Regions from separate parts of the Thioalkalivibrio sp. ALE19 genome, predicted to be linked through region 1. Evidence: predicted binding sites of a transcription regulator. Region 1 holds the regulator's gene; each other region holds the start of a gene.
The links. Region 1 encodes FliA, which starts transcription of late flagellar genes. Its sites were predicted from a motif close to GCTAAAGTTNNNNNNNNNNCNGCCGATA; they were not measured.
Positions count from the first base shown of each region.

Region 2: a site for FliA is predicted at 2,788-2,815, ahead of F787_RS17345 (methyl-accepting chemotaxis protein). Genes of this name have one in related genera too.
Region 3: a site for FliA is predicted at 1,792-1,819, ahead of F787_RS0111650 (methyl-accepting chemotaxis protein). Genes of this name have one in related genera too.

Region 1 covers NZ_AUAG01000011.1:46,741-50,981, reverse strand. The annotation lists gene F787_RS0105880 (chemotaxis protein CheA) at 1-432, opposite strand, end outside; gene F787_RS0105875 (protein phosphatase CheZ) at 505-1,287, opposite strand; gene F787_RS0105870 (chemotaxis response regulator CheY) at 1,323-1,703, opposite strand; gene F787_RS0105865 (RNA polymerase sigma factor FliA) at 1,743-2,504, opposite strand; gene F787_RS0105860 (MinD/ParA family protein) at 2,501-3,325, opposite strand; gene flhF (flagellar biosynthesis protein FlhF) at 3,309-4,241, opposite strand, start outside.
Region 2 covers NZ_AUAG01000029.1:20,278-24,518, forward strand. The annotation lists gene dapD (2,3,4,5-tetrahydropyridine-2,6-dicarboxylate N-succinyltransferase) at 1-503, shown strand, start outside; gene F787_RS0111730 (ArsC family reductase) at 496-849, shown strand; gene F787_RS17345 (methyl-accepting chemotaxis protein) at 857-2,767, opposite strand; gene F787_RS0111740 (DEAD/DEAH box helicase) at 2,938-4,241, opposite strand, start outside.
Region 3 covers NZ_AUAG01000029.1:1,675-5,915, forward strand. The annotation lists gene F787_RS0111650 (methyl-accepting chemotaxis protein) at 1-1,696, opposite strand, end outside; gene F787_RS0111655 (methyl-accepting chemotaxis protein) at 1,891-3,801, opposite strand; gene F787_RS0111660 (SLC13 family permease) at 3,929-4,241, opposite strand, start outside.

The DNA.
Region 1 (4,241 bases):
CGCGACCGGGGCGGCTTCGTCCCCGCCGCCGACGGGGACCGTTTCGTTGCGGGCCATGCGTCGCAGGGTGTCGACCAGATCTTCGGGCGCCGGCGTCGGCTCCTGGCCGTCGCGCAGCTCGCCGAACATCACGTTGAGGGTGTCCAGCACCCGCAGCATGGTGTCCATGAGCTGGCCGTCCACCTGGCGCTCGTGATTGCGCAACAGGTTGAAGACGTCTTCGGCGTTGTGGCACACCGTCACCAGCGGGTCGAGCCCGAGAAAACCGGCCCCGCCCTTGATGGTATGGAAACTGCGGAAGACCGCATTCAGCAGATCGGTATCGTCCGGATGCTGTTCCAGGTCGATCAGCTGTTCGTTCAGGCCTTCCAGCAGCTCCCCCGCCTCGATCAGGAAGTCCTGGAGGATTTCGTCGTTGGGGTCGATGGCCATGCGGTCTCTCCGTTCCGGTGACTCGAATCGTCGGCAGATGGCTGCCGGTGCAAGGGGATCCCGGGACGGACCCTAGAACCCCAGGCTCGACAGCAGATCGTCCACCTCGTCCTGTCCTTGAACGACATCCGTGCCGGAATCTTGAGTGTGGGGCACCGCGGGTCCATGCCCGCGGCGGTCCTCCTCGCGCGCGGTTTGTTCCGCCTCCGGGGCCTGTTCGGCCGCCGCCCGGGCATCCTTCTCCAGGCGCCCGGAAGACAGGCGGATCAGCGAGACCAGGCTTTCCTCCAGATCCGTGACCAGACGGATGACCCGCCGGATCACCTGCCCGGTGAGATCCTGGTAGCTCTGTGCCATCAGGACCTGTGACAGCAACCGGCGCAGTTCCTCGGTGTCCTTGCCGGTCTGTTCGAAAAATGCATCGAGTTCGCGCGCGAACTCGCGGAATTCCTCCACCGACAGTTCGCGGTTGCGGAACCGGGTCCATTTTTCGGTGAGTTCCGCGGCACGCCCGGCGAACGCCTCGGCAATCGGCAGGGACGATTCCACCGCATTCAGGGTTTCGTGCGTGGCCTGTTCGGTCTGGGTCACCACGTAACTCAGACGCTCGCGCGCATCCGGAATCTCGTCCTGCGCCAGCTCGACCAGACGCGAATCGCCCCGGAAGCTCTCCAGTGCCTCGTGCAGTTCGCGGGTCAGCTTGCCCAGTTCGTCGAACAGTTCGCGTTCATAAGGCCGCGCGAGCTCCTGGATCAGGCGGCGCGAAGCCTCCTCGTCACCGCCTTCCAGAGCGCCCACCAGCTCCCGCGCCAGCGCGAGCCGGTCTTCCCCGGAGGCATTCTCTTGTTCGGTCATCGGGTCTCTCTTGCCGTGTCAGCCGGTCGCGGTATTCAGCCTTTAGCTTCAATACGTTCGAAGATCTTTTCGATCTTCTCCTTGAGTGTCTCGGCCGTGAAGGGCTTCACAATGTAACCGTTCACGCCGGCCTCTGCCGCCTCCACGATCTGATCGCGCTTGGCTTCGGCCGTGACCATCAGCACCGGCAACGATTTCAGCCGCTCGTCCTTGCGCACCTCGCGCAGGAGGTCGATGCCCGGCATGTTGGGCATGTTCCAGTCGGTGATCAGAAAATCGAAGTCGCCGTTCTGCAGCATCGGCAGGGCGGTGCTCCCGTCGTCGGCCTCCATGGTGTTGTTGAAGCCAAGATCCCGCAGGAGATTCTTGATGATGCGCCGCATCGTGGAGAAGTCGTCCACGATCAGGATTTTCATACCCTTGTCCACAGTTCGCTCCGGGAATGTGTTTGAACCTTAGAATATCTGCAGGGACTCGACGTCTTCGAGCCACGAGCCCAGACGCGCCCGCAGACGGTGCACCGCCTGGCTGCGGATCTGGCTGACGCGCGATTCGGTCACGTCCAGCACGGCACCGATCTCGCGCAGGTTGAGTTCTTCGGTGTAGTACAGGTTGAGCACCAGTCGTTCGCGCTCGGGCAGATCGCCCAGTGCGTCGGCCAGTTCCTCGCGGAACTCCCCGGCCTCGATGCGCCGCGACGGGGACTGCTCCTGCCCTTCCAGCACGCGATCCGCCTCGCCCTCCGGGCCGCCCACCTCGTCCAGCGCGAACAGATGGGCACCGGCATGATCATCCAGCATCTGGTAGTACGTTTCCACCGGGACGCCCAGCTCCTCGGCGATCTCCGGGGCGCGGGCGGCGCGGCCCTCGCGGGCCTCCACCGTCTGCATCGCCTCGGAGATCCGCCGGCTGTTGCGGTGCACCGAGCGCGGCGTCCAGTCGCTGCGACGCAGCTCGTCGATCATCGCCCCGCGGATGCGGATCCCGGCGTAGGTGGCGAAGGTCGCCCCCTGGCCGCCTTCGAACTGCCGCGCGGCCTCGATCAGCCCCACCATGCCCGCCTGCACCAGGTCATCCACCTGAACCGAGGCCGGCAGCCGGGCCATCAGGTGATGGGCGATCCGATTCACCAGCTCGACGTGGTCCGCGACCAGCTGGTCCGGTCCGCCGGTCCCCGCCCGGGCGTATCCTGCAAGTCTGTTCTTTGGCGTGTTCATGCGCTTTGCAGCATCCTTTCGACGAAGAACCCAACTCCCCCGCTGGCGCCGCGGGCCACCGGCCAGCCGTCGACCTTGCGCGCCAGCTCGAGGAACGCCCGTCCCGCCGGGCTGCCCGGGGACTGCTGCACCACCGGCGCCCGTTTCTGCACCGCCTGGCGCAGGGCATCATCCAGCGGAATCACGCCCACCAGATCCAGTATGACCTCCGGCAGATAGGTGGAACAAACCGCCTGCAGCTTCTGCATCACCCGTTCCGCCCCGGCTCGGCCCTGCACCATGTTCGCGACCACGCGGAACCGGTTCACGCCATGATCCCGATGCAGGACCTTGATCAGCGCATAGGCGTCGGTCATCGATGCCGGCTCGTCGGTGACCACCACCAGGGTCTCCTGCACGGCCTGACAGAAACTGGTCACCGACTCCTGCAACCCGGCCGCGGTATCCACCACCAGTACGTCCAGCGGTCGCGTATACATGCTGAAGGCCTGGATCAGACCGTGATGTTCCGGCCGGCTCAGGTTGGCCATGGTCGCGATCCCGGACGCGGAAGGCACCACGCGGATTCCCTCCGGGCCCTCGATGATCACGTCTTCCAGATCCTCGACGTCCCCGGTCACCAGGTCGTGCAGCGTCCGCTGCGGACGCAGGCCCAGCAGTACATCGACATTCGCGAGCCCCAGATCCGCATCGAACAGCATGACCTCGCGTCCCAGACGGGCCAGTCCGACCGACAGGTTGACCGAGACATTGGTCTTGCCGACCCCGCCCTTGCCCGAGGCCACCGCGACCACCTTCAGGGGCTTAGTGTTGTGTGACATGACGTCCCTTCAGCACCGGTTGAATCATTTCCAGCGGGGCGGGCTCCTCGCCCGCGGCCGGCTCGTCCGCGGATCGCGGTCGCCGCGCCTCGCGTTCCGTCGCCTGGCGCCGCCGCCAGGCCTGCATCGCCTCGTCGACCCAGGCATCGGCCGCCCCGTGCTCGGGTTCCTCCTGTAGCGCCAGGCGGGTCAGATGTCCGGTATCCACGCGATGGAAGTCCTCGGCGATGCGCTGGCCGTCGCTCATGAACGCAACACCCAGCGGCTGGTCCAGCAGTACCGAAAGCACCTCGCCCAGCTGTTCCGCCTCGTCCAGCTTGGTCAGTACCAGGGCCGAGGGTTCCGTGGGGGCAAATGCCTCCAGCACCCGCCGCAGGGCCATCCCCTGGGTGGTGGCCGCGATCACCAGCCAGGTCTCCGCGCGCACGTCGGCGGGCATGTCCGTCAGCAGGGGTTCGCGCGGGGCGGTACGCGGCGACTGTCCGGCGGTATCCACCAGGATCAGGTGCCCGCTGCCCGCCGAGCGCCGCGCCATCTCGCGCAGCTCGGCCTCCGTCTCCACCACACGCACCGCGGTTCCCGCCATCTGGCCGAAGGCCTGCAACTGCCGCGTCGCGCCGATGCGCTGCGCGTCCATGGTGACCAGGGTGACCGAATCCGGCCCCATGCGGCGGATCTGGCGCAGTGCAATCCGGGCAATGGTGGTGGTCTTGCCGACCCCGGTCGGTCCCTCCAGCGCGAGCACCCCGCCCTCGTCGAGGATCGAGGCGCGCGCGGTGACGATGGCACCCGACAGGCGTGCCCGCAGGCGCTCCCATGCCTCCTCCGAGCTGTGATCGTCGAGGATGCTGCCGGCCAGGCTGCGCGCCAGCGGCTCGCGGAAGCCCAGATCCATCAGCCGCGCCTTGCATTCGGC
Region 2 (4,241 bases), on a different contig from region 1:
CGCCGGCCACCGCCCGTCACGGCAGCTACATCGGCCCCAACGTGGTGCTGATGCCCTCCTACGTGAACATCGGCGCCTACGTCGACGAAGGCACCATGGTCGATACCTGGGCCACGGTCGGCTCCTGCGCACAGATCGGCAAGAACGTGCACCTGTCCGGCGGCGTCGGCATCGGCGGCGTGCTGGAACCGCTGCAGGCGAACCCGACCATCATCGAGGACAACTGTTTCATCGGCGCACGCTCCGAGGTGGTCGAAGGCATGATCGTCGAGGAAGGCGCGGTGATCTCCATGGGTGTCTACCTCGGCCAGTCGACCCGCATCTACGACCGCGAGAACGACGAGATCATCCGCGGCCGCGTGCCCGCCGGCGCGGTGGTGGTGCCCGGCACCCTGCCGGCGGAGAACGGCAAGTACTCGCTGTACTGCGCGGTCATCGTCAAGCGCGTCGACGAGCAGACGAAGGCCAAGGTCGGCATCAACGAACTGCTGCGCGATGTCTGAGGTCGTCCTCCACGGCATCGCCAACTGCGACACCGTGCGGCGGGCACGCCGGGCGCTGGAGGCGGCCGGCGTGGACTATCGCTTCGTGGATTTCCGCAAGGACGGCCTGGATCCCGAACGGCTGCGGGAATGGGCCATGGAGCTGGGCTGGGAGGCCCTGATCAACCGCCGCGGCGCGACCTGGCGCCAGCTGCCGAAGGAACAGCGCGAGGCCCTCGACGAGGACAGCGCTCTGGCCCTGATGCTGGAGAAACCGACCCTGATCCGCCGTCCGGTGATCGAACACGCCGGCCGCGTGAGGCTGGGCTGGGGCCCGGAGAACGCCCGGGCCCTGGGGGCGGAGTAGCGGCCCGTCAGCCCTGCTGGCGGTAGCCGGCGACCTCCTGCTGCAGCTGCCGGGCGAGGGCCTCCAGGGCCTCCACCGCCTGCTGCATGTCGGAGGCCCCATCGGCACTCTGCGCCGCCAGATCGTTGATGTGGTGCACGTTGCGGTTGATCTCCTCGGCGACCTGGCTCTGCTGCTCGGTGGCGCTGGCCACCTGCCGGGTCATGTCGTCGATGGTGCTGACCGACTGGTCGATGGCGTCCAGTGAATTGCGGGCCTCGTCGGCCTTGCTGACACTGGACTCGGCCTGCCGCTGACTGGCATCCATCGCCTCCACCGCGCGCCCCGCCGCACCCTGCAGTTTCTCGATGATCCCGCGGATCTCGCCGGTGGAGTCGTTGGTGCGCTGCGCCAGATGCCGGACCTCGTCCGCCACCACCGCAAAGCCCCGTCCGGCCTCCCCAGCCCGCGCCGCCTCGATCGCGGCGTTCAGCGCCAGCAGGTTGGTCTTGTCGGCGATCTCCTCGATCACCTGCAGGATGGTGCCGATGTTGTCGCTGTCCCCCTTTAGATCGTCGATCACATCGCGCGAACGATTGATCTCCCCGGCCAGGGCATTGATGGTCTCCTGCGTGGCAGTCACCACCTCGCGCCCGCCATGCACCGCCTGTGTCGCCTGATCGGCCTGCTCCGCGGTGCTCTGGGTGTTGTTCGCGACCTCCTGCACGGTGGCCGACATCTGGTTCATCGCGGTGACCACCTGCTCCACGTCGCTGCGCTGCTCACCGGTCGCACGGCTCAGTTCCGCACTGCGGCCTTCCAGCTGACGCGCCGACGCGGCGATGCCGTCGGCGGCGTCCGCCACCTGGCCGATCAGGGCGGACAGCCGTTCCATCACCTGGTTGAACGCACTGCCGGTGCGGCCGATCTCGTCGCGCGTGGCGATATCCACGCGATACCCCAGATCCGCCGAACCGCTGCCTACCGCCTCCAGGCCGGTGGCCAGGCGCTCCAGCGGCCGGGTCAGCACCCCGGCGTAGATCCAGCCAATGGCCAGGGCGACCAGGAAGGCCACCACCCAGAGCCCCCACAACAGCCACCACAGCGTGTTCACCGGGGCGTACAACTCGCCCAGGGTCTGGTCGACGATCAGGCCCCAGTGGACGTCATACTCCTGCGCCACCTCCGGCAACATCACGGTCAGACCCCATTTGCGGTCCCCGTCGCCACTGAGGAACTCCCCGCCCGGGTCGCCTTCGCGGTGGTGTACCGGCGACTCCATGATGGCGTAGTCGCTCATGTCATAGCCGAAGCGGCCCATGTCGCGGTGCCCGATCAGCCGTCCGTCGCCATTGAACAGCGTGACCCGGCCGGTCTCGCCGATCGTGACCCGATCAGAGACTTCGCGGATCACGTCCATCGGCAGCTGGGCCGCCAGCACCCGACCGTCGTTCAGGGACTCCAGGTAGGTGATAAAGCGCCCGTCGGCCGTATCCGCCTCGACGTCCACATCCAGCAGACGTTCACCGGCCCGCGCCGCGGCGAGGATTTCGTCGCGGGTACCCTCGCTGCCAACCCCCGGAAGCTCGCCCGCATCACCGGTTTCCGCCAGAACCTCGCCGTCTTCATCCAGCAGGCCGGCCCAGCGGAAGCCGGAATATTCCTCGCGCATGCCCTCCAGCGCGGCCTGTGCATCGGCCGGATCGTCGATATCCGCCCGGGCCACGCTGCGCAGGGCCCGACCATGATCCAGCACCCGCCGGTCGACTGCCGCCTGCACCTGCTCGCCGACATTCACCAGCGTCTGTTCCAGGCTGGATTGCAGCTGGCCCTTCATGCTGTGGAAGGTCACCCCGCCCATGATGGACAGCGGGATGGTGCTGACCGCGATCACCAGCAGGATCAGTTTGAGGCGCAGGCCCTGTATCTTCATCGTCATCCTCCGGTTCCTGATCCCTTTGACGGCCAATCTCCAGCCGCCTTGAGCCCCACGAAAAAACGCACCCCGGGAGGTGCGTTTCGTGTACTGCTTCACATTTCTTCGGGAGCGGACGGAAGACGCTCGCCCCGCATTCCCCGGTGCCGCGCCGCGACACCGGGGAAGCCGTGTCAGCGGCGCCCGGAGGCGGCCTGACCGCGGCCCCGGCCTTCGGTGCCGCGGCCCTGCCCCTGACGCGGACCACCGCCGCAGCGTCCGGAACGGTTGCCGGCGCCATTTCCGTTGCCCTTGCCACGGGGAGCACCACTGCCCTTGCCACGGCCACGGCGGGGGCGGTCATCCGCCACCGGCTGCGGCGCCGCGTAGCCATCGGTCTCCATCCGCTCGATCGGACGCTGGATCAGCTTCTCGATCCCGGCCAGCAGCTTGAGCTCGTCGCCACCGACCAGCGACAGCGCCGAACCTTCACAGCCGGCACGGCCGGTGCGGCCGATGCGGTGGACGTAGTCCTCCGGCACGTTGGGCAGCTCGAAGTTGACCACCTGCGGCAGCTGGTCGATGTCCAGCCCGCGCGCGGCGATATCGGTGGCCACCAGCACCGGCACGCGGCCGGACTTGAACTGTTCCAGCGCCCGGGTGCGGGCGTTCTGGCTTTTGTTGCCATGGATCGCCGCCGACTGGACACCGTCCTTCGTGAGCTTGTCCGCCAGACGATCGGCGCCGTGCTTGGTGCGGGTGAAGACCAGCACCTGTTCCCAGTCGTTGCTGCGGATCAGATGGCTGAGGAGATCCCGCTTCTGATGGCTTTCCACCAGGTGGACCTTCTGCTCCACGCTCTCCGAGGCGGTGTTGCGCGCCGCGACTTCCACGCAGGCCGGGTTGGTCAGCAGGCCATCGGCCAGCTTGCGGATGTCATTGGAGAAGGTGGCCGAGAACATCAGGTTCTGGCGCTTCTTCGGCAGCATCGCGATCAGCTTGCGGATATCGCGGATGAAGCCCATGTCGAGCATGCGATCCGCCTCGTCCAGCACCAGGATCTCGACCCCGGACAGGTCGATCGTCTTCTGGTTCGCGTGATCCAGCAGGCGCCCGGGCGTGGCCACCACCACGTCCATGCGGCTGCGCAGCGCGCGGATCTGCGGATTCATGCCCACCCCGCCGAAGATGGTCATGGAGCGCTGGTCCAGATGCTGGCCGTAGGTCTTCACCGAATCGTGAACCTGGGAAGCCAGCTCCCGCGTCGGGGTCAGCACCAGGGCGCGCGGACGGCCGTTACCGGCGCGCGCCGGCGGATTTTCCGCGAGCTTCTGCAGGATCGGCAGGGTGAAGCCGGCGGTCTTGCCGGTGCCGGTCTGGGCCGCGGCCAGCAGATCGCGCCCGGCCAGTACTTCGGGGATGGCCCCGGCCTGGATCGGCGTGGGATGGGTATAGCCGGCGGCGGAAAGCGCGCGCAGCAGGGGTTCGGCCAGATTCA
Region 3 (4,241 bases), on a different contig from region 1:
GCGTGATCGACTCCAGCGACTCGCCCGCCTCGTTCACCTTCTCGCGGCTGGAATGCGCCCGGTTCTTGCCCTCTTCCATCGCCTGAACCGCCTCGCGCGTGCCGTTCTGGACGCGTTCGATCATGCCCTGGATCTCGTGGGTGGAGTCCTGGGTCCGGCTCGCCAGCGTGCGCACCTCGTCGGCCACCACCGCGAAGCCGCGGCCCTGCTCGCCGGCCCGGGCCGCCTCGATCGCCGCGTTAAGCGCCAGCAGATTGGTCTGATCGGCGATGTCCCCGATCACCTCCAGCACCTTGTTGATCTGCTCGGCGTCGGTCGACAGCCGCTCGATCACTTCGGCGGTGTTGTCCACCTGCGAGGTCAGATGGTTGATCGACTGCACCGTCTGCTGCACCAGCTCGCGCCCGGCGTTGGCATCCTTGTCGGTGGTCTGCGCCGCGGTGGCCGCATCCGAGGCGTTGCGCGCAACCTCGGCCACCGTCGCGGTCATCTCGTTCATCGCGGTGGCCACCTGGTCGACCTCGTCCTTCTGCCGCGTGACCTGACCGTTGGTCTGTTCGCTGGTCGCGGACAGCTCATTGGCCGCGGCCGCCACCTGATCGCCACCGGCTGCGACTTCCTTGACCAGGTCCTGGATCTTGCCCACGAAGCGGTTGAACGCCGCCGCCAGATCTCCCAGCTCGTTGTTGCCGTCGGCCTCGAGCCGGCGCGTCAGGTCTCCGTCGCCGGACGCGATGTCATCCAGACGCGTGACGGTCTGGCGCAGCGGCCGCACGATGCTGCGCGACAGCAGCCAGGCCAGCAGCAGACCAAGACCGATGGCGGCCACGCCCACCGCCACCACGGTGGTGGTGGCATTGCGGGCCATCGCCACGTAATCGCTGCGATCGACCATCAGCTCCAGCACGCCCACCGGCTCACCGGAGAAATCCTCCACAGGACGTCCGACCACGGCCATCGGGCGTCCGTCGTGGCGAACGTTGCGGATCATCTCCTCGCCGTCGAGGATGCGCCGCATCTCCTCCCGACTGAAGGTCGAATCGCCATTGATGGTTCCGGCAAAGACCTCGAAACCGGCATCACGATCGAGGTGTACCGCCACGGGTGATCCGGTTTCTTCGGTGAAGGACTCGAAGAAGGCGTCATCGAAGGCCATGCCGAATTCCAGCGAGCCGATGTGCTCGTTCTGGTAGGACACCGGCACCATCCCGCGGATCCCGATGCCGAACGGGCCTTCTTCCAGCCCGGTGATCGGCTGCCGATTGCGGTTCACCTCCAGGATCGTCTGGCGCACGTCCGACAGGTCGTCGCCGTAGTTGTCGGGACTGTGGGTACGCAGGAAGGAGGTCGCCGGCGGCGTATGGAAGTGATACTGGCGCACGTCGTGCTCGGCGCGCAGCTGGCCATATCCCGGCTCGGTCAGTTCCAGCAGGCGCTCACGATCCCCCTCGGCGAACGCCTGCTGAATCACCGGGATCTCGGCGATGGCCCGCGCCATCGACTCGCCCCGTTCGGCTTCCTGTTCCAGCTGGCGGATCAGCAGCCCGCTCAGGTCGTTCAGCTCCCGTTGCTCCGCGCGATCGGCCATCGTGCCGAGGCTGTTCATCACGACGACCAGCGTGAGCACCACGACCGCCACCACAACGATGGTGACGCCGCCCATCAAGCGCGTTCCGATACGGATATTCCTGAGCATGGCTTTCCCTCTTTTGGTGTTCCGGCATTCTGATCAATGCGCATTCCGCCGGGCCCTGCCCGGCCGGATGGCCAAATCAGCATACCCTCACATACTAACGGCGGCCGTCCGGAAACCTTGATCCGAATCGGCCGCCGTCACGAAAACCCATCCTCCGGCACGGGGCACAACACCCCGGCCGGCAGGACCCACGGTCAGACACGGAAGCGCCCGGTGCGCTCCTGCTGCGCCGAGGCCAGCTTCGACAGCTCCTCCGAGGCGTTGGCGATCTGCTGCGATCCGGCCACGGTCTCGTCCAGCACCTGAGTGATGTTGGAGACGTTGCGGTTGATCTCCTCGGCCACCGAGGACTGCTCTTCGGCCGCGCTGGCGATCTGCGTGTTCATGTCCGAGATGCTGCTGATGGACTGCGTGATCGACTGCAGCGACTGCCCCGCATCGTTGACCTGTTCCACGCTGGAATGCGCCTGTCGACGGCCGTCCTCCATGGCCTTCACCGCGTCGCGCGTGCCGTTCTGCACCCGCTCGATCATCCCCTGGATCTCCTGGGTCGAATCCTGGGTCCGGCTCGCCAGGGTCCGCACCTCGTCGGCCACCACCGCGAAGCCGCGGCCCTGCTCGCCGGCCCGCGCCGCCTCGATGGCCGCGTTCAGCGCCAGCAGGTTGGTCTGATCGGCGATGTCCCCGATCACCTCCAGCACCTTGTTGATCTCCTCGGCATCGGTCGACAGCCGCTCGATCACCTGCGCGGTGTTCTCCACCTGGGTGGACAGGGTGTTGATCGCACTGACGGTCTGTTCCACCAGCTCCCGACCGTGGGTCGCATCCTTGTCCGTGCTCTGTGCGGCTTCCGCCGCCTCGGTGGCGTTGCGGGCGACCTCGGCCACGGTCGCGGTCATCTCGTTCATGGCCGTGGCGACCTGGTCGATCTCGGATTGCTGGCGGCCGACCTGTTCGTTGGTCTGCTCGCTGGTCGCGGACAGCTCGTTGGCTGCGGCCGCCACCTGGTCGCCGCCGGCGGCAACTTCCTTCACCAGCTCGTGGATCTTGCCCACAAAACGGTTGAACGCCGCCGCCAGATCCCCCAGCTCGTTGTTGCCGTCGGCCTCCAGCCGGCGCGTCAGGTCCCCGTCGCCGGACGCGATGTCGTCCAGACGCTCGACCGTATCGCGCAGCGGCCGCACGATACTGCGCGACAGCAGCCAGGCCAGCAGGAGGCCAAGACCGATGGCGACCACGCCCACGCCCACCACGGTAGCCGTGGCATTGCGGGCCATCGCCACGTAATCGCTGCGATCGACCATCAGCTCCAGCACGCCCACCGGCTCGCCGGAGAAGTCTTCCACCGGACGCCCGACCACCGCCATCGGACGACCGTCGTGCTCGGTCCGGCGCACCAGTTCCTCGCCGCCGGCAATCCGCTCCATTTCGTCACGGCTGAAGGTGGAGTCGCCGTTGATGGTGCTGCCGAACGCCTCGAAGGTCCCGTCGCGCTGCAGGTAGAGGGCCACCGGGGCTTCCGTATCCGCCGTGAAGTCCTCGAAGAAGGCATCGTCGAAGGCCATGCCGAATTCCAGCGACCCGATATGTTCACCCTCGTGGGAGACCGGGACGATGCCGCGGATGCCCAGGCCGGCCACCCCTTCCTCGAGCCCGGAGATCGGCCGGCGGTCGCGGTTGGTATCGACCACGGTCTGGCGGAACCCGGAGAGGTCATCGTCGTAGCGATCCGGACGGTGTGCCCGCAGGAAGGACGTCGCCGGCGGCGTATGGAACTGATACTGGCGTACGCCGTATTCCTCGTAGAGGTGATCGAAACCCGGTACGGTCATCGCATGCAGCTGTTCGCGGTCCCGCCGGGCGAAGGCCTGTTGCACGTCCGGAATGGCGGCCACGGCCTGCGCCATCGCGGTCCCGCGATCGGCTTCCTGATCGAGCTGCCGGATCAGCAGTTCACTCAGGTCATTGAGTTCACGCTGTTCCGCACGGTCCGCCATGTTGCCGAGGCTGTTCATCACCACCACCAGCGTGAGCACCACGACCGCGACCACCACGAGGGTGACGCCGCCCATCAGGCGGGTTCCGATCCGGATATTCCTGAGCATCTCTCTCTCCCTTGAAGCTTTCTTCGCGCCCGGAGTTACGGGCGCCGTTCTGCGAGTCTCTCGCTCCCGCTAGCGGCCGGCAGCGGCCTGACTTGAGCCGCGCGGGTCACGCTCCCTCCCCCCGCTTTCAGCCCACGTGCCGCAGCAGCAACGGCTCGGCGAGCGCATACACCGCGAGGCTGACCAGCACGATGGCGACCACCGACAGCAGGGCCCCGCCGCGGATCATGTCCACCACGCGCAGGCGATTGGAGGCAAACACGATGGCGTTGGGCGGCGTGGCCACTGGCAACATGAACGCGACCGACGCGGCGAACGCCACCGGCAGGGTCATCAGCCCCACCGGCACGTCCATGCGCAGCGCGAGCGCGGCCACCAGTGGCAGCAGGGTGGCGGCGGTGGCCGTATTGCTGGTCACGTGGCTGAGGGTCATGGTGACC